Regions from separate parts of the Ruegeria sp. G7 genome, predicted to be linked through region 3. Evidence: riboswitches for the same ligand, from Rfam matches in the RefSeq annotation. Region 3 holds a riboswitch; each other region holds the start of a gene.

Region 1 (6,004 bases), on a different contig from region 3:
CCGACCTGCTGGGTCTGGCTGATCCGCTGGGGGAACACCTGCCGGATACGCTGTTCGTGGCCCCCGATGCGCCCGAGCAGATTGCCGGCATGCCCAACGGTTTTCAGTGGTTCCCGATCCCGTGGATCGATGGCTCGTCCGAGGAAGAGGCCCGGCGCGGGATGGAAATGGCGGTTGAGGATTTCAACGCCTTTCTGGACGCGCTGATGGTGGATGAGGATGTTCTGCCCGAGCAGGTCGTTCTGTTTGGCTTCAGCCAAGGCACCATGATGAGCCTGCACGTCGCCCCGCGTCGTGAAGACCCGGTGGCCGGGATCGTCGCCTTCTCGGGACGACTGCTGGAGCCGGATTTGCTGCCGGATGAGGTGGTCAGCCGGATGCCCGTTCTGCTGGTGCATGGCGACGCCGACGATGTTGTGCCGCCGCAATCGCTGCCCGAAGCAGCCGAAGCCTTGCAGAGTGCCGGGTTCAAAGAGGTCTATGCCCATGTCATGAAGGGCACGGGCCATGGCATTGCTCCGGATGGTCTGAGCGTTGCTTTGGCGTTCATGCGCGACAAGCTGAGCCTCTGAGCTTAGTCGTGGGGTCTTAGCCCCACAGATGCGCCTCGGCGAATTCAATCGAATTTCCTGCAGGGTCGCGGACGTAAAGTGAGCGGGCCCCGTTGGGCCAGTCGAACTCGGTATCCAGCGGAACGTTCCAGTCCAGCAGGTGCTTGCGCATTACGGCGATGTCATCGCGGCTGAGTACAAGGCAGACATGGCCCGGTCCGCGTGCGCCATGCGGCGGGACGGGCAGGTCGGGGTTGCCGGGTGGTTTCTCGGTCTCATCGGCGTTGAACAGCAGCAGAACCGACCCACCGACCCGATAGAACACATGGCGATCGGTCACGCGCTGGATTTTCTCAAGGCCCAGTATCTGGCCATAGAAGTCTTCGGCCGCGTCCAGATCATCGACATAAAGCGCGGCTTCCAGAATGGCCGATGGGGCCGGGATGTCTGGTGTCACCTTCATCCCTTAAGCCTATCACATCGCGCGGTTTTTGTCACCGACGCAGGCGGCGGTCGCGTTTGCGCTGTGGTGCCACGCTCAGGGTGGGCATGGGCAGGCTGTCCCACTGTCCGGGCGCAAGCCCGTCGAGCGACCAGTCTCCGATGCGGGCGCGGATCAGACGCAGGGTCGGGTGGCCGACGGCTGCCGTCATCCGGCGTACCTGACGGTTGCGACCCTCGCGGAGTGTCAGTTCAAGCCAGCAGTCCGGCACGGTCTGGCGCACCCGGATCGGTGGGGTACGCGGCCAGAGGTCCTCGGGTTCGTCAATCAGGCGCGCCTTGGCGGGCCGGGTCAGGCCGTCTTTCAGTTCGACGCCCTGGCGCAGCGCAGTCAGCGCCGCCGCATCGGGAAGCCCTTCGACCTGAACCCAATAAGTCTTGGTCATTTTGTGCTTGGGGTCGGATATCTGCGCCTGCAGACGCCCCTGATCGGTCAATAGCATCAGCCCCTCGCTGTCGCGATCCAGACGACCGGCAGGATAGACGCCGGGCAGGTCGATGAAATCCGACAGCGTGCTGCGGGGCGAGTCCGCATTGGCGCGGTCCGTGAACTGCGGCAGCACGTCATAGGGTTTGTTGAAACGAATGAACCAGGACATGCCCCGCCATAGCGTCCGCGCCACATCAGCGCAACCTGTGGATAAGTGTCACTTATCTGTTACGGATTCGGCATAACGAATACCCGAGATGTTGTGTGAACTCGGCACTTGTCAGAGATTTAACACGAGATATAGTCAGCGTAAGGCCGGGGCGGGTGTTCCCCGCTCTGATGTCACAAACGGGCAGAGCAGAGCGAGGAGCGATTCAATATGGACGGAGACTTCAGGGCCGAATTTGTCAGGGAAACCGGTGCGCTCAAGCATCATCCGGCATTGGTTTTGAACGCCGATTACCGGCCGTTGTCCTATTATCCCTTGTCCTTGTGGCCCTGGCAGGAGGCAATAAAGGCGGCTTGGCTGGACAGGGTCGATATCGTTGCCGAATACGACGAAGTTGTCCGAAGCCCCAGTACCGAGATCCGAATACCCTCGGTCGTTGTTCTGAAAGACTATGTAAAACCCAGAAAGCGCGTGGCCTTCACGCGCTTTAATTTATTTTTGCGGGACGAATTCAAATGTCAGTACTGCGGCAGTCGCGAAAATCTGACCTTTGACCATGTGGTGCCGCGTGCGGCAGGCGGGGTTACAAGCTGGCAGAACGTGGTTGCGGCTTGCAGCCCGTGTAACCTGCGCAAGGGATCGAAATCCTTGCGTCAGGCCAGAATGTCGCTGAACAAGCCACCGCGTCAGCCCGATGCCGAGGCATTGCGTAACATTGGCCGCAAATTCCCGCCCAATCATCTGCACGAAAGCTGGATCGATTTCTTGTACTGGGACGCGGAACTGGATCAGCAGTAGCGCCTAGCGCGCCCGCCATGCGGCGAGCCAGATCAGAACCAATACGCTAGAGAGCACGCCATTCCAGCCAGCCATGGACACCCCCAGCATTTCCCACGCGATATCGTCACAACGCACCAGCGGGGCGGACATGATCTGATCCAGTAATTCTTCGGCGCTCAGCCCGCCGATGGGGCCGGATGTGCAGGTCGTGGGCCCCTCCCACCAGCCTTTTTCGACGCCGGCATGAAAAAAGCCGATCCCGGCGGTGGTCGCCGCAGCAAGCGCCCCGAGCAAGGGCAGGGCGCGGGCCCCGGGCCACGCCAGCGCCAATACGCCCAGGATCACCGCCGCGCCATGCGGATAGCGTTGCCAGATGCACATTGTGCAAGGTGCCAGCCCGCCGAGATACTGAAATGCCCAGGCCCCCAAAAGCAGGGCGGCCGACCCGGAAGCTGCCAGTAAGATCAGGGCGTTTCGTGTCATAGGTATCTCACCACCAGAAACCCGCCAAATAGCAGGATGATGAACAGGGTGAACATCAGGCCCAGACGTTTTTCGATGAAGTCCCGGATCGGTTCGCCAAATTTCCAAAGCAGCCCGGCGACCAAGAAGAACCGCAGCGCGCGGGCCAGGATTGATGTTGCAATGAAGGTACCCAGCGGCATCCCGGTCCATCCGGACATGATTGTGATGACTTTGTAGGGAAATGGCGTAACGCCGGCCGCAAGCACGGCCCAAAAGCCGAAGTCATTAAAGCGCGTGTTGAATTCTTCCATCGCATGCGCTTTGCCCATTGCTTCCAATACGGGTTGGCCAAGGCTCTCGTAGAAAAACGCGCCGATTGCATAGCCCAAAATCCCACCCAATACCGAGGCCACCAGCGCGACGGATGCGATCAGCCACGCCCGCGATGGTCGTGCAAGGATCATCGGGATCATCAGAACATCGGGCGGGATCGGAAAAAATGAGCTTTCAATAAAGGCAACAACGGCCAGCGCCCAAAGCGCATGGGGGTGCTCGGCCAGACGAATGGTCCAGTCATAAAGTGATCGCAACATATGATACAAATATCCCGGCAAGTGTTGCGCCAAGCCAAACCATGCGCATGTCGAGGGGTCAACCTCTGTGGTCGCCTCATTTCGCGCGATAGCGGTTTTTCACTTGATACCGCCGCATGATCACACCCACGCGGTGTTTGCGGCGCGCCCGGGAGCATGCGCCCGGTATGGCGCATTTCGGGCAAACGGGGTGATGGGCAAAGCCGCAGTGTTACGCGACAGACCAGTTTGTGGAAACGATGCGTGTTGTCGTGGAGATGAATGGTGCCCTTCCCCGGATTCGAACCGGGACGCCGTGAGGCAAAGCATTTTGAATGCTTCGTGTCTACCGTTCCACCAGAAGGGCCCTTGAGTTCTCGTTTAGGCGACCTGCCGGGGGTCGTCAACAGGGTGATCGCCGCTAAATGTGTCGATGCGATTTCGTCCACCGATAAGACGGTGCGTTCGATGATCGATCCCGCCGCTAAGCGGCACCATTCGAAAGGCGCAGTGTTGGTTCCGCCGCCGAGAGACAAGCTTGACCTCGCGCGGCCCCGATTAAAGCGCAGGGTTTTTGCGCTTGCATGATGACGATCTGACCCATTGAAGAACAAAAACAAACCGAGGACAGCCTCGCTCTTGCGGCAGCGAATTCAGGGCGGTGTCTGTTTTGGAACGGGAAATGTCGCAAGCCTTTCAGCGGTGATGCGGTGTAAATTTATCTTGCCGCTACGAGGTGCCGCTGTTTGATTCTCGGACAGCGGAGAATTGGGAAGCCGGTGCAAATCCGGCACTGCCCCCGCAACGGTAACGAAGGTCGGGTTCGGCGATCAACCACTGGGACGAGGATCCCGGGAAGGTGCCGAAACCGGGCGCGAGCCCCTTCGAAGTCCGGAAACCAGCCTCGTGGATATGTCAAACCGCGGGTGGCGGTGGGGGCGCTGTTGCCGGGCGTGATCCTCGTACGCTTCCGGGCGGGCCTCCTGTTGCCATCTGCCCAAGCAGTGCCGCGGCGTGCGGCAGGAGAGCCATAAGTGAGCAGTATTCAAAGCCTGTTGGCGCGCCGGAACCCGGCCTATGCGCTTGAGCAGCCATTCTATACCGATCCCGCTATTTTTCAGGCTGATCTGGAAGCCATCCACTATCGCGAATGGCTGTTTGCCATACCGGCCTGCGAATTGGTGAAGTCGGGTGATTACGTCACCTATACCATCGGTGCATATCGCGTGATCATCGTGCGCGGCACAGACAACCAGATTCGTGCATTTCACAACACCTGCCGGCATCGGGGCTCGATCATCTGCAAGGCCGCAAAGGGGAACGCGCCCAAGCTGGTCTGCCCGTATCACCAATGGACCTATGAACTGGACGGATCGCTTCTGTGGGCGCGCGATATGGGGCCTGATTTCGACCCCAAGCAGCACGGTCTGAAGTCCGTGCATTGCCGTGAATTGGCGGGGCTTGTTTATATCTGTCTTGCGGAGGACGCGCCTGATTTCAACGCCTTTGCCGATGTGGCGCGGCCTTATCTTGAACCGCATGATCTTGGCAACGCCAAGGTGGCCTATGAAAGCTCGATCATCGAGAACGGGAACTGGAAGCTGGTCTGGGAGAACAACCGAGAATGTTATCACTGCGGTGGTAATCATCCTGCGCTTTGCCGCACTTATCCTGACGATCCCAGCGTGACCGGCATCGGCGAAGGCGGTGAAACGCCTGCACATCTGCAGGCACATTTCGACCGGTGCGAGGCCGCCGGGGTGCCGTCGAACTTTCATCTGAGCACCGATGGCCAGTTTCGGGTGGCGCGGATGCCGCTGAAAGAGGGGGCCGAAAGCTATACCATGGATGGCAAGGCAGCTGTGCGGCGCTGGCTGGGCCGGGTTCCGTTTGCCGATGCCGGAGCGTTGCTACAGTTTCATTACCCGACGACGTGGAATCACTTCCTGCCGGATCATTCGATCGTCTTCCGCGTCACCCCCGTCAGCGCGACCGAATCCGAGGTCACTACAAAATGGCTGGTTCACAAAGATGCCGTGGAAGGGCTGGATTACGACATCAAGCGGCTGACCGAGGTCTGGATCGCCACCAATGATGAAGATCGTCGCGTGGTCGAGGACAATCAGCAGGGCATCAACAGCCCGGCCTATGTACCTGGCCCGTATTCGGACACTCAGGAATCGGGCGTGCTGCAGTTCACCGACTGGTACTGCAGGACCCTGTCAGCACGTCTGAGCCCCGAAACCATCGCTGCGGAGTGACGCCATGAATGATCTTAGCCCAATGGCCACGCTCTGGCAGGATGATGAGACGCTGGAATGCGTCTCGGTGGTACCCGAAATGCCGAACACAGCCAGCTTTACCTTTCGGGCCCCCTCGGGCGCGATGTTCGCTTATCAACCCGGCCAGTTTCTGACGCTTGAGATTCCCGCTCCGGGTCAACCGGGCGGTGTCGTGCATCGGACCTACACGATCTCGTCCTCGCCATCGCGGCCCCGATCGATCACCATCACGGCGAAGGCGCAGCCCGACAGTA
Region 2 (6,004 bases), on a different contig from region 3:
CGCCGCCACCAGCAGCCGATCCGCATTCCCCGCCACAACGCTTGCCAGATCAGCCTCGACCGAGCTGTGGTACAGGAACCCCCGCCGCGCCGAGATCGCATCGATGCTGAGCACGGCCACATCGAAGGCATAGCGCTGCACCTGCCGATGCGTGACATGGCCGAAAGCGCCGCGCTCATCGCTTTGCAGTTCGCCACCCAGCAGGTGCACACGGTTGCCCGGCGTCCCGGCAAGCGTCTGCCCGACCCCGATCGAGTTGGTCACGACGGTGAGATTGCCAGACTGACGCAACTCCTCGGCGACGTAGGCGGTGGTAGATCCGACATCCAGAAACACGGTCATACCGTCCCGGATCAGGCCCGCCACATGCCCGGCAATCAATCGCTTTTCCTCGGAATGCTGCGCAATGCGGTGGAAGAAGCTGGGATCGCCTTGTGTGCCTGCCAGATAGGCACCACCATGCACCCGTTCGACGGCCCCCGAAGACGCCAGCGACTTGATCGTGCGCCGCACGGTCTCCTCGGACACGCCGAGCGTCTTGGCCAGTTCCGAGTTCCGGGCCGTGCCGCCAAGACGTCTGAGGACATCAAGCAGCTCCAGCTCACGATGGGTGTGCGGGGTGCGGGTTTTCACTGGACGCTCCGTATTTCCCAAATTCGCCCAGACAAAGGCACAAAAACCACTCGGCAATCAACCCGAAACACGTGCTGCAGCCCGCAGACCGGTCGCGCCTGATGCAAACGTGTCTATGATACCCTGCGGTTCTGGGGGACGACCTCATAGCCCGGTTCTTCGGGTTCATCGTCCTGCATCTCGGGCGGGAAGCCCGGGGCCTGAATTTCAAGCCCCGTCGCGTCCTCAAGCCGTTTGATGATATTCGGCGACAGCTCGCGCTCGCCATAGCGCGCGATCCCGTCTTCGAAAATCTTGATCATCAACGGGTTGATCTCAAGCGGCACTCCGGCGCGGTCGGCGACCTCCTGAAACAGGCCGATATCCTTTCTCACCAGATCCATGGTGAACGAAATATCGCGCGAGCCGTTCAGGATGACCTGACTTTCCGTCTCATGCACAAAGGATGTCCCCGAGGAAATCTTGATCGCCTCATAGGTGGTGCCAAGGTCCATCCCGGCGGCCTTTGCGGTCACCAAAGCCTCGGCGCAGGTGATCAGGTTGGCAGTGGCCAGATAATTGGTCAGCACTTTCAGCACCGACGCCGAGCCCAGTTCGCCCGTATGCAGGATGCGTCGCCCCATGGTCGTCAGGAAGGGAAGGATACGCTCGAACGTCTCGCGATCACAGCCCGCGAAGATCGAGATATTGCCCGTCGCGGCCCGATGGCAGCCGCCTGAAACCGGGCAATCCACCGCAGCCCCGCCCCGCTCGATCACCATCGCGCCAAGGCGTTTGACCTCGGCTTCGTCGGTGGTCGACATTTCCATCCAGATTTTGCCGGGAGTGACCTCGGGCAGCATCTCTTGCATCACCGCATCCGAGGCGGCGGGCGACGGCAGGCAGGTGATCACCGCATCGCAATCGCGCATCAGTTGGGCCGGGCTTTCAGCCGCTTTGGCCCACTGCGTGACAAACGCGGCCACCAGATCGGGGTTCAGATCATGCACCGTCAGATCAATCCCGTTGCGCAGCAGCGATCCTGACAGCTTGCCCCCCACATTGCCCAGCCCGATAAACCCTACTTTCATGCGCCGCATCCTCCTGTTCGCGTTTTGCAAACCATGCCAGCATGTCGGCCCAACCGGATCATGCCGCCCAGCGACCCGGACAGGTCGCTTTTTACCCGCGTGATCACGGATCAGCGTGTTGCGCTTGACAAGCGGGGCAACCCTGCCGCATGTCCCTTTCGTTGGTGTCTGCGACAGCAGATGAAAAGGGAATGCGTCAGCGGATCATCCGTCAAACGCAGCCGCCCCCGCGACCGTGACCGGAGAGGGTGCCCAAGCCACTGGCGAATGCCGGGAAGGCGGGACATCCGACAGAGGACGCCTCTGACATCCGCAAGCCGGGAGACCTGCCAGCGCCCGAAGATGAAACCGGACGGGGTGTTCCGGTGTCGGGTCAATGGACCCGCATGAAACCCCGTCCCCCACGAAGAGGATTTGGGGGATGAGAGACATGACCGAGACCGCTCCGGTCGAATTGCTGGTTTGTACCACCTGCCGTCGCGGGCTGCCCGTCGAGGACGATGCGCAACGCCCCGGCACCTTGTTGCACAAGGCTCTGGAACAGGCCGACCTGCCCGACGGGATCACCCTGAAAGCCGTCGAATGCCTGTCGAACTGTGACGAGGGTTGTTCCATCGTCCTGCGTGGCGGACCGGATCGTTGGACCTTCGTGTACGAACACCTGAACGAAACCGACCATGTCGACGTGATCGTTGACGGCGCCACCAAGTACCTCGCGACCGAGGACGGTCTGGTCAAATGGCGCGAACGCCCTGAACATTTCCGCAAAAACTGTGCGGCCCGCATTCCCCCGATTGGAGCCCTGAAATGAGCAATCTCGAAAAACTCCCCGTCACCGTGATCACCGGCTTTCTGGGTTCGGGGAAGACGACGCTGGTGCGCCATCTGATGCAGAACCCGCAGGGCAAGCGTCTGGCTGTTGTGGTCAACGAATTCGGAGATGTGGGCGTCGATGGCGACATCCTGAAATCCTGCGCCATCCCCGATTGCCCGGCGGAAAACATCATGGAACTGGCGAACGGTTGCATCTGCTGCACCGTGGCCGACGATTTCATCCCCACGATCGAGGCCCTGATGGCGCTGGAGCCGCGCCCCGATCACATCCTGATTGAAACCTCTGGCCTCGCCCTGCCCAAACCGCTGCTGAAAGCCTTCGACTGGCCCGATATCCGTTCGAAAATCACCGTCGATGGCGTGATCGCTCTGGCCGATGCCGAAGCCGTGGCCGCAGGTCGCTTCGCGCCCAATGTCGAGGCGGTGGACGCCCAGCGCATGGCCGATGACTCGATTGACCACGAAACGCCCCTGTCCGAAGTGTTCGAGGATCAGATTTCCTGCGCCGATATCATCCTGCTGACCAAGCCCGATCTGGCCGGTCCCGAAGGTGTCGCCAAGGCACGCGAGATTATCGCCGCCGAAGCCCCGCGCCCGTTGCCCGTGGTTGAGGTCGCCGAAGGTGCCGTTGACGTCCGCGTCGTGCTGGGTCTTGAAGCCGCCGCCGAGGATGACATGGACGCACGTCCCTCGCATCACGACGGCCACCACGATCATGAGCATGACGATTTCGAAAGCATCATCGTCGAGTTGCCGGAACAGTCTGACCCGCTGGATCTGGTTGCCAAGATCGAACGTCTGGCCAAGGAACTGAACATCCTGCGCGTCAAAGGCTATGCCGCCGTTCAGGGCAAACCGATGCGCCTGTTGGTACAGGCCGTGGGTGCGCGTGTACGTCATCAGTACGACCGTCCTTGGGAGCCCGGCGAAGACCGCCGCTCGCGCCTTGTGGTCATTGCCGAGCATGACGACATCAAGGAAGCCGAAATCCGCGACATCCTCGTGGGTGTGGCCGAGGCCGCCGAGTAAGCCATGCACGTCGTCTTCCGCGAAAGCCACGGGCTCGAAGAAACCGAGACCCCGACCGATCTGGGCCAGAGCCCGGCGGATCTGGTGGTGCTGTCCTTTTCCGACAGCGACCTCGGCGCTTTCGCGGCAGGCTGGCATCGTGGCGGCGGTCCCGATGGGCGCATGCCGACCCTGCGGCTGGCCAATCTGACGGCGCTGAAACACCCCCTGTCCGTCGACACCTATGTCGAACAGACATTGGAGGGCGCGAAGGGCATCCTGATCCGCCTGATCGGCGGGGTGCCCTATTGGGCCTACGGGCTGCAGCAGGTTCTGGCGCTTGCGCAGGCCAAAGGAATTGCCCTGGCCGTCCTGCCTGCCGATGGGCGCGAAGACACGCGGCTGGACGACTATTCCACCTTGCCTGTCTCGACCCTCCGCCGTTTGGCACATCTCTGCGACACAGGCGGTGAAGTCGCGGCACAAGCAGCGCTGGCGCAAATGGCGCTGGCGGCGGGTCTCTATGCCGGGCCGGTAATGGGGGCCAAAACGATCCCCGAATGCGGCGCCTGGTGCCCGGATCGCGGTGTGATCCCGGTGGACACAGCGTTCTCCGGCGATGCCAAACGCATCCTCGTGACGTTCTACCGCGCCTATCTGACCTCTGCCGACACCGCCCCGGTCGCAGCCTTGATACGCAGCCTGCGCGCGCGGGGGTATGAGGCCTTGGGCCTGTTCGCCCCCTCGTTGAAAGCGCCCGCAGCCGCCGATTGGCTACGCGAACAGGTCGTGGCGCTGACCCCCTCGGCGATCATCAACGCAACCTCCTTTTCGGGGAAAGGCGCGTCGGGCACATCCCCTCTGGACGCTGCCAATGTACCGGTGTTCCAGGTCGCCCTTGCCACTTCGCGCCGCAAAGCCTGGGCCGAGGCGGAACGCGGCCTGTCCCCCGCCGACCTTGCCATGCATGTGGTGCTGCCCGAGGTGGACGGGCGGATTTCGGCAGGCATTGCGTCCTTCAAGGAACCCGGCAAACGCGACCCGCATCTGGAATATTCCCGCTTTGCCCACCGGGCCGAACCCGAACGGATCGAGTCGATCATCGACCGCGTCACCGGCTGGCTGAATCTGGTGGACAGACCCAAAGCAGATCAGGTTCCGGCGCTGGTGCTGTCCACCTATCCCGGCAAAAACTGGCAGATGGCTCATGCGGTGGGTCTGGACGCACTGGCCTCGGCCGAGGCGATGCTGGCCGATCTGCAAGACGAAGGCTATGACACCGCGCCTGCTGAGCCGATTGCTGAGACGCTGCTGGATGCGCGGATTTCATGGCCTCTGGCGGATTATCTGACCGCGCTGGCCGAATTGCCTGAAAACCTGCACGCAGACCTGCAAACCGTCTGGGGCAACGCCGAAGATGACCCGGTATTCTCAGACGGCGCATTCCATTTCACCGCCCTGCGCCGTGGCAAGGCTCTGATCGCTCTGCAGCCGGAGCGCGGTACACCCGAGCTGCGCGATGACGACTACCACGACCTGTCTCGCACCCCGCGCCACAGCTATGTCGCGTTTTACCTGTGGCTGCGCAAAAGCCTTAAAGCCGATACGCTGATCCATATCGGCGCCCATGGCACGCTGGAATGGCTGCCGGGCAAATCGGTCGCTTTGTCCGCGGATTGCTGGCCCGAGGCTTTGATCCGCGACCTACCGGTGATCTACCCTTTCATCGTCAACGATCCCGGCGAAGCCGCGCAGGCCAAACGCCGGATCGGAGCCGTCACACTGGGCCATATCCCCCCCGCGTTGAAAGAAAGCGGTACGCCCGACCGGATGGTGCGTCTGGAATCGCTGCTGGATGAGTTCTCAAACGCCGATGGGCTCGACCCCAAGCGCCGCGACCGGCTGCAAGAAGACATCCGTGACGAGGCGCAGGCCATTGGGCTGGAAAGCGATCTGGGGCTAGATCAGGCCACCTGCACCGCCGAGGCGATCACCCGCATCGACCGCTTCGTCTGTGACATCAAGGAAAGCCAGTTCGGCGACGGGCTGCACATCTTTGGTCGCGTCCCCGAAGTGGCTGGCAATTTCGACCCCGCGCCGTCGGCCCATGCCGAAAGGCAGGGTCTTATCGACGCGCTGGCCGGAAAACGGATCGAGGCTGGTCCATCCGGCTCTCCTTATCGCGGGCGTTCGGACGTGCTGCCGACAGGGCGAAACCTCTACACCACCGACCCGCGCTCGGTCCCGACCCGCGCGGCCTATACCCAAGGCGTGAAACTGGCCGAGGAACTGGTGCGGCGGCATTTGCAGGAGGAAGGCGACTATCCCAAAGGTCTGATCGTCGATCTCTGGGGCTCGGCCACCATGCGCACCGCGGGGGAAGAGTTTGCCATGGCGCTGCACCTGCTGGGCGTGAAACCGGTCTGGGACAAGGGCTCCGAGCGGGTTTCGGGCATCGA
Region 3 (6,004 bases):
TCAAGAACCGGGCGCAGGCGATCGCATATTATTATTCGTCAAAGGCCGAGAACGGCTGACCGGGCTGGCGCTTAGCCATTCTGATAATAGAAGGACAGTTTGCGGCTGACACCGCCCGGTGGGGGCGGGAACGGGGCGGCCCGGCGAATTTGCTCTCGGGCGGCGCGGTCGATCTGGTTCGAGCCCGAACTGTCGGTGATTTCGACCCATGCAAGCGAGCCATCGGGGTCGATCTGGAAGAAGACACGCGCGAAGCCCCGGACCGGGACAAACACAGCAGGCGTTCGGTTCAGATGCACCAGCACCTGACCAGCATAGTTCGTCGTATTTGAATTGCCCGGTCCGCGCCCGCCTGACTGACGCTCTTGATCGCCTCGGGTGAAGGCATCGGTCCCCTGACGCTGAAACGTCTGCAAGGGAGATTCGATCAATTGTTGTGGAAAGCGCAATTGGGCGAACTGGTCGTTGCTGTCGGTCGCCCCATCCGGGGCATCGGTCGGTTTGCGGTCCGGCAGGCGTGGGCGGACGGATTCCGTCACGGCCTGCTCTGACACTGCGATGTCTGCGTCTTCCGCGGGCTCGATGGCTTCGATCACGGCGGGCGCTGGCGTCTCGGCCTCGACAGGGTCGGCTTCCGCAACCGGTTCCCCTTGCGGGATTTCGGCCGTTTCATCGACCGAGGTCGGCTCTACCGTCTCGGTATCGGCGCGTGCTGGGTCGTCGCTATCGGACGGGTCGGCGGGCTCTGCGTCCTGCGGCTCGACCACGTCAGGCTGAACCCTTTCGGCCTCACCAAAATCGGGGGAGAAGACCCGTTGCGGATCGTCCGAGGCTACCAGAGCTTCGCTGGTCGGGATCTCTGCCTCTTGCGGCTCCGGGGTCTCGGCGGCTTCGGGTTCTTCCGGGTCGGTCGGCGTCTCTGCCAGATCTTCGAAACTGTTACTCAGGTCCACCGCGTCGCTATTGCCCTGTGTGGATGGCGCATCCGCGACGGGCGCTGCGGTCATGCTCAAGCCAAAGATATGCAGGATCAGCGACAACAGAATGGCCAATACGGCAACTATGACCGACCCGCGGATCATTGCAGCGTCCGCTTTGTTACAAGAAACACGGATGGCGCGCCATTGCGGCGCAGCAGGCCGGTGACTTCGATCAGGCGCGCGCCGGGTGCTTCGCGATCCGGGACGATCCGGACCGGGCCTTCAATGTGATTGGCCATGAATGTTTCTGCGTCAGTTGGCACGCCACGGAAGCTGAGCGTGCCATCCTTGTGCAGCACCAGCGCGTCGGGCGGCTCACGCCCGTCCAGTTCGGTTGTGTCTACAAGATCCAGATCGGGGTCCAGCGGTGGTGCTATGGTCCCTGCGATCAGAAAGAAGATCAGCATCAGGAACACGACATTGATCAGGGCAATGGTCGAGTCGCGCTTGCGGCGGGGGGTGGACGGTTGGATCATCCGCTCACTCCAGCACCAACACGCTGAGCCCGTCGCGTCCGCGCAGACGGACCAGCAAATCCGCAAGGCGCTGTGCGGTCACGTCGTCGTCAAGGCTGACAAGAAGCTGCCCGGTCTCGACCTGCGTCACGAGATCGTCCAGCGTGGTTGATGTCCCGTTCAATACCAGACGGTCGGCTCCGAGCTGCAGAAAAGTCCGCTCTGACGGTTCGCTGGTTTGCGCGTTGCCTCCGATTGAGCTCGTTAGTTCAATCTCGCCGAATTTCGAAAAGGTCGAGGTGAGCATGAAGAAGAGCAACAGCAAGAATATTACATCGATGAGCGGTGTCATCGACAACGTGCGCCTGACAAATGGCGCCCGGTTACGCATGTTCCGGCACGGCGGATAAGGTTTCTTCTTCGGTGGCCAACTGTCCGGGCACCAGCACGGTGCGCAGCGCCTTGTCGGCGAAGACGCGCTCGCGTGCCGTCCGGCTTTCGAACCAGGACAGTATCATCGACGTCGGCATGGCAACCGCAAGCCCTACCGCAGTGGTGATCAGCGCCACCCAGATGCCGCCTGCCAGCAGGGATGGATCAACCGAACTGCCGGCCTGCTGCAAGCTTTGGAACGCTTCGATCATCCCCAGAACCGTGCCGAAAAGCCCCAGTAGGGGCGCAAGCTGGGCGACCGTATCGAGCAGCCGAAAGCCGCGCTCCAACCCGGCCAAGGCCAGACCGGCCTCGGCGTCAAGGCGATCATCCAGTCCGGGCAAGTCCGGCGCATCCATGGCGGCGCCAACCAACGGGGCCAGATAGCTGTGGCTTTTGGCTAGACGGGCCCGGGCTGTCTGATGATCACCTGCATCCCATGCGTTCAGCGCCTGCGTGAGAACGCGATGCCGCCCAACACCGGTCACCGTGAATTGCCACAGCTTGTAAAGCGTCACAGCCAGCGCCAGCACGGACATGACGATCAGAATGGCCACAACCGGCCCTCCGAGGGCTACGATCTGGCGCAGGGCCTCAAGTGCATTCATCCTAAGAGCTCCACATCGATCCGGCTGGTCAGGTTCAACTCTGTTGCACAGATATCGCTTTCCGAGCCGCTGACAACGCAGCTGTTTGCGCCATTGATCAGGACACGACGGATCGAGGTGCAATCGAGATCAGGCAGGCTGAACTGACGCACCCGCGGCCGGTCGCGCGGCAGGTCGCGAAAGTCAAACAGCGACAGCGTGACCACGCCGCCGGACTTGTCGAAAATGACGGTTTCGAACGCAGCTTTCTCGATTTCGCTTTCGGTTTGATTGTGCACAACAAAGGTCAGACGGCAGGCGCCGTTCACCTCCTGCACCGTATTCAACTCGAGCGATAAGGGCGCGGCGCGCTCATCAGCAGCTTGCGCAAGGGTCGGAACGGGTGACGCGATGGCGATGGCTGCGGCCAGAGCGAGGCGGGAAAAAGGCATGGGCTGGCTCCTGATTGGATGGAAACCCTGTCCTGCGCATCATGCAGGGGTTGATCCCTCTTATCCAATCCAGCTGGGACACGAAAGGGCGGGCAAGGGGATTGTGCGCGTTCGACCGCTCACGCCCGGTAACTTTCATATTGACCCATCCATTGTTCTAAGGCACTGAGTCCTGCGATGGTTCCCAAGGCTATGGCCGCGGGATGAAAAGGGAATACGGTGCGGCCCGCTTCGGTCAAACCCGTAACTGCCCCCGCAACTGTAAGCGGCGAGCAAAGCCAAGCAACCACTGGCCTTTTCGGCCGGGAAGGATGGCCAAGCCGAGACCCGCGAGTCAGGAGACCTGCCATCAGATGTTCAACCAACCCGGGACGGGGCGTCCTGGAAGGAGGCTTTGATGGCACGTCTGACACGTGTTGACATATTTGGCACCTTCCCGATGCATCTGGGCAGAGGCAGAGGGCGCGTGTGTGAAGACTCCTGATCATTTTGTGCTGATCTGCGCCACCTGTTCCGGCGCGCAGACCTTGTCGGCAATACAAGAGTCCCTTGCACCCCGATTGCCCGAGGGCTTTGCGATCCGCGGCGTTGATTGCATGGCCGGGTGTGCGCACCCGACGACTGTGGGCTTTCAGGCTGTAGGCAAGGCGCAATATCTGTTTGGTGATATCCAGACCCCGGCCGAGATTGACGCATTGGCCGAGTTTGCCCTTCAGTACCAACAAAGCGCGAATGGCTGGACCAAAGCGACCGAGCGGCCCGGTGCACTATCCGCTAAGACCCTATCGCGGATGCCGCCGATTGGTCAGCAGGTACCGCTATGACACCCCAGCCGTTCCTTGTTGCCTCGAACCTCGAATACTATGCGCTAAATGGCGATGTGCTGCTGCAGAATGTCAGTTTTGAGCTGACCGAAGGCTCGATTCTGGCGATTGCTGGCCCGAACGGCGCGGGTAAAACCACCTTGCTCAATCTGCTTTGCGGTGCCGAAGGGCTGTCTCTGGGCGATGTTCAGATCAATGGGCGAAGCCTCAAGCAGTTCTCAGCCAACGAACGGGCGCGTGTTATCGCCGTGGTCGGCCAGCAAGAGATGCCAGATGGGCGTCTGTCGCTTCGCGATTACGTGGCTCTGGGCCAGATACCGATCCTTACCGACCGCTCCGCACGTGCGCACCAGCAAGAGCTGGACCGGATTCTGAATCTGACTGGCCTCGCGCCTCTTGCGCAAAAGCGGATGGCGCAGCTTTCCGGTGGTGAGCGACAGCGGGCTCACATCGCGCGCGCTGGCCCAGAACCCGTCGCTTCTGTTTCTGGACGAGCCGACGAACCATCTGGACCCCGATGCGAAAGGGCGCATGCTGTCTCTGGTTGCGGATCTGGGGATTACGGTGGTCATGATCGTGCATGATCTGGTCATGATCCCCGAATTCGCGACCCATGTCGCGTTGATGAAATCCACGCGGCTGACGGGATTTGGCCCGGTTGATGAGGTGCTGACCGGAGAGCGGGTACGCGAAACCTTTGGTGTCGACTATCTGTGTTTTCACCACGAAGGGCGCGTCATTCCGGTACTGGACATCCGAAGAACAACAGTTCCCACTTAAACTCAGGAGATTATTCGTGAAACCAATCTGGCCCGCGGTGTTTATTGCTGCCATGGCAAGCGGCGCTGCCGCGCAAGGGATAACCGTCGACAATTGCGGCGAACCGCTGGTCTTTGATGCGCCCCCCGAGCGTCTGGTTGTGCATGACATGAACATGACCGACATGGCTTTCGCCCTGGGTTTGCAGGACAGGATCGTCGGCCTGACCGGCATCACCGGCTGGTACAAGACAAGCCCCGAGTTCGATAAATTACGCGGCGACATCCCCGAGCTTGCACCGAAATACCCGACCGTCGAGACCCTTGTAGCGGTCGAGCCGGATTTGTATTTCGCGGGTTGGTATTATGGCATGAAGCCCGGCGGTGATGTCACGCCTGACACGCTGGAACCGTTCGGGATCAAGACCATGATCCTGACCGAAAGCTGCGTGCATCTGGATAAAGACCGCCCCGAAGCCAGCATGAACCTGCTGTTCGACGACGTCCTGCGACTTGGCAAGGTCATGCAGGTCGAAGACAAAGCCGAGGCACTGGTTTCTGGCTGGAAAGATGAGCTCTCGTCGATCAAAGCCAAGACTGCCGATCTGGCCAAGCCGCGTGTCTTCCTGCTGGATGGTCCGGCGGATGCTCCGTTTACGGCGGGTAAATTCGCGATCCCCGACGCGATGATTGCGGCGGCAGGCGGTCAGAATGTCACCCATGACATGGACACGAGCTGGGGTCGTACCTCGTGGGAGACGGTTGCCGCTTCGAACCCCGAATTCCTTGTGCTGCTCGACTATCAGACCGGCAATGGCGCGGCGGATACCTTCAAATTCCTGCAGGAACATCCGGTGATGTCGCAAACCGACGCGGTCAAGGACCAGCGCTGGATTGGTCTTCGCTATGAGGAGCTGACCCCCGGACCCGCTAATATCGCGGCAATTTCGAAAATGGCCGAGGCCATGCATCCAGGCCTCAACTGATATGGGCCGATTGGGCCTCACGCTGTTGCTGGGGGCGGTCGTTCTGACCGCCCTTTTGCTGGTGTCGACCATCTATGGCACGACTTCGATTCCGGTCTCCGAAACGGTCGAGGCTGTGCTGCTTGGCACCGGGTTGGTGGGTGGCGAGATGTCTCCGATGCACCGCATCGTCTTTGACCTGCGCCTGCCACGCGCCTTGTTTGCGGCAGTGATTGGTGCAGGGCTTGGGATAGTTGGCGTGGTACTGCAAACGACAACGCGCAACGATCTGGCCGACCCCTTCCTGTTTGGTCTGTCCTCGGGCGCGGCAGCAGGCGCGGTATTCGTGATTACCGTTACCGGAGATATTCTGGGGTTCTGGACGTTGCCGCTCGCCGCGTTCTGCGGCGGTCTTGTCGCCTCGGGGATCGTTTTGGCGCTGGTGCATGGGTTGAAAACCAGTGCACCAGAAAAGCTGATTTTGGCGGGGCTTGCGGTATCCTTTCTGTTTTCGGCCATCACCAATTACCTGATCTTTGCCGGCGACAACC

Evidence for each region. Region 3 has a riboswitch for cobalamin ahead of ACR3EN_RS17725 (DUF1636 family protein). Riboswitches for the same ligand answer to the same signal wherever they lie in the genome.
Region 1: it holds a riboswitch for cobalamin, as region 3 does, so the genes downstream of both, ACR3EN_RS15300 (aromatic ring-hydroxylating oxygenase subunit alpha) here and ACR3EN_RS17725 (DUF1636 family protein) in region 3, are expected to answer to the same signal.
Region 2: it holds a riboswitch for cobalamin, as region 3 does, so the genes downstream of both, ACR3EN_RS00645 (DUF1636 family protein) here and ACR3EN_RS17725 (DUF1636 family protein) in region 3, are expected to answer to the same signal.

The regions. Positions count from the first base shown of each region.
Region 1 covers NZ_JBQFIL010000001.1:3,040,159-3,046,162, reverse strand. The annotation lists gene ACR3EN_RS15335 (alpha/beta hydrolase) at 1-572, shown strand, start outside; gene ACR3EN_RS15330 (VOC family protein) at 589-1,014, opposite strand; gene ACR3EN_RS15325 (pseudouridine synthase) at 1,046-1,651, opposite strand; gene ACR3EN_RS15320 (HNH endonuclease) at 1,862-2,449, shown strand; gene ACR3EN_RS15315 (disulfide bond formation protein B) at 2,453-2,914, opposite strand; gene ACR3EN_RS15310 (YqaA family protein) at 2,911-3,489, opposite strand; tRNA gene ACR3EN_RS15305 (tRNA-Leu) at 3,752-3,835, opposite strand; cobalamin riboswitch at 4,186-4,389, shown strand; gene ACR3EN_RS15300 (aromatic ring-hydroxylating oxygenase subunit alpha) at 4,503-5,729, shown strand; gene ACR3EN_RS15295 (FAD-binding oxidoreductase) at 5,734-6,004, shown strand, end outside.
Region 2 covers NZ_JBQFIL010000001.1:128,344-134,347, forward strand. The annotation lists gene ACR3EN_RS00635 (DeoR/GlpR family DNA-binding transcription regulator) at 1-633, opposite strand, end outside; gene ACR3EN_RS00640 (NAD(P)-dependent oxidoreductase) at 747-1,703, opposite strand; cobalamin riboswitch at 1,849-2,051, shown strand; gene ACR3EN_RS00645 (DUF1636 family protein) at 2,134-2,514, shown strand; gene cobW (cobalamin biosynthesis protein CobW) at 2,511-3,566, shown strand; gene cobN (cobaltochelatase subunit CobN) at 3,570-6,004, shown strand, end outside.
Region 3 covers NZ_JBQFIL010000002.1:206,363-212,366, reverse strand. The annotation lists gene ACR3EN_RS17755 (response regulator transcription factor) at 1-59, shown strand, start outside; gene ACR3EN_RS17750 (energy transducer TonB family protein) at 72-1,082, opposite strand; gene ACR3EN_RS17745 (ExbD/TolR family protein) at 1,079-1,456, opposite strand; gene ACR3EN_RS17740 (ExbD/TolR family protein) at 1,461-1,787, opposite strand; gene ACR3EN_RS17735 (MotA/TolQ/ExbB proton channel family protein) at 1,819-2,475, opposite strand; gene ACR3EN_RS17730 (hypothetical protein) at 2,472-2,906, opposite strand; cobalamin riboswitch at 3,068-3,271, shown strand; gene ACR3EN_RS17725 (DUF1636 family protein) at 3,377-3,730, shown strand; gene ACR3EN_RS17720 (ATP-binding cassette domain-containing protein) at 3,727-4,314, shown strand; gene ACR3EN_RS17715 (hypothetical protein) at 4,262-4,510, shown strand; gene ACR3EN_RS17710 (ABC transporter substrate-binding protein) at 4,527-5,474, shown strand; gene ACR3EN_RS17705 (FecCD family ABC transporter permease) at 5,476-6,004, shown strand, end outside.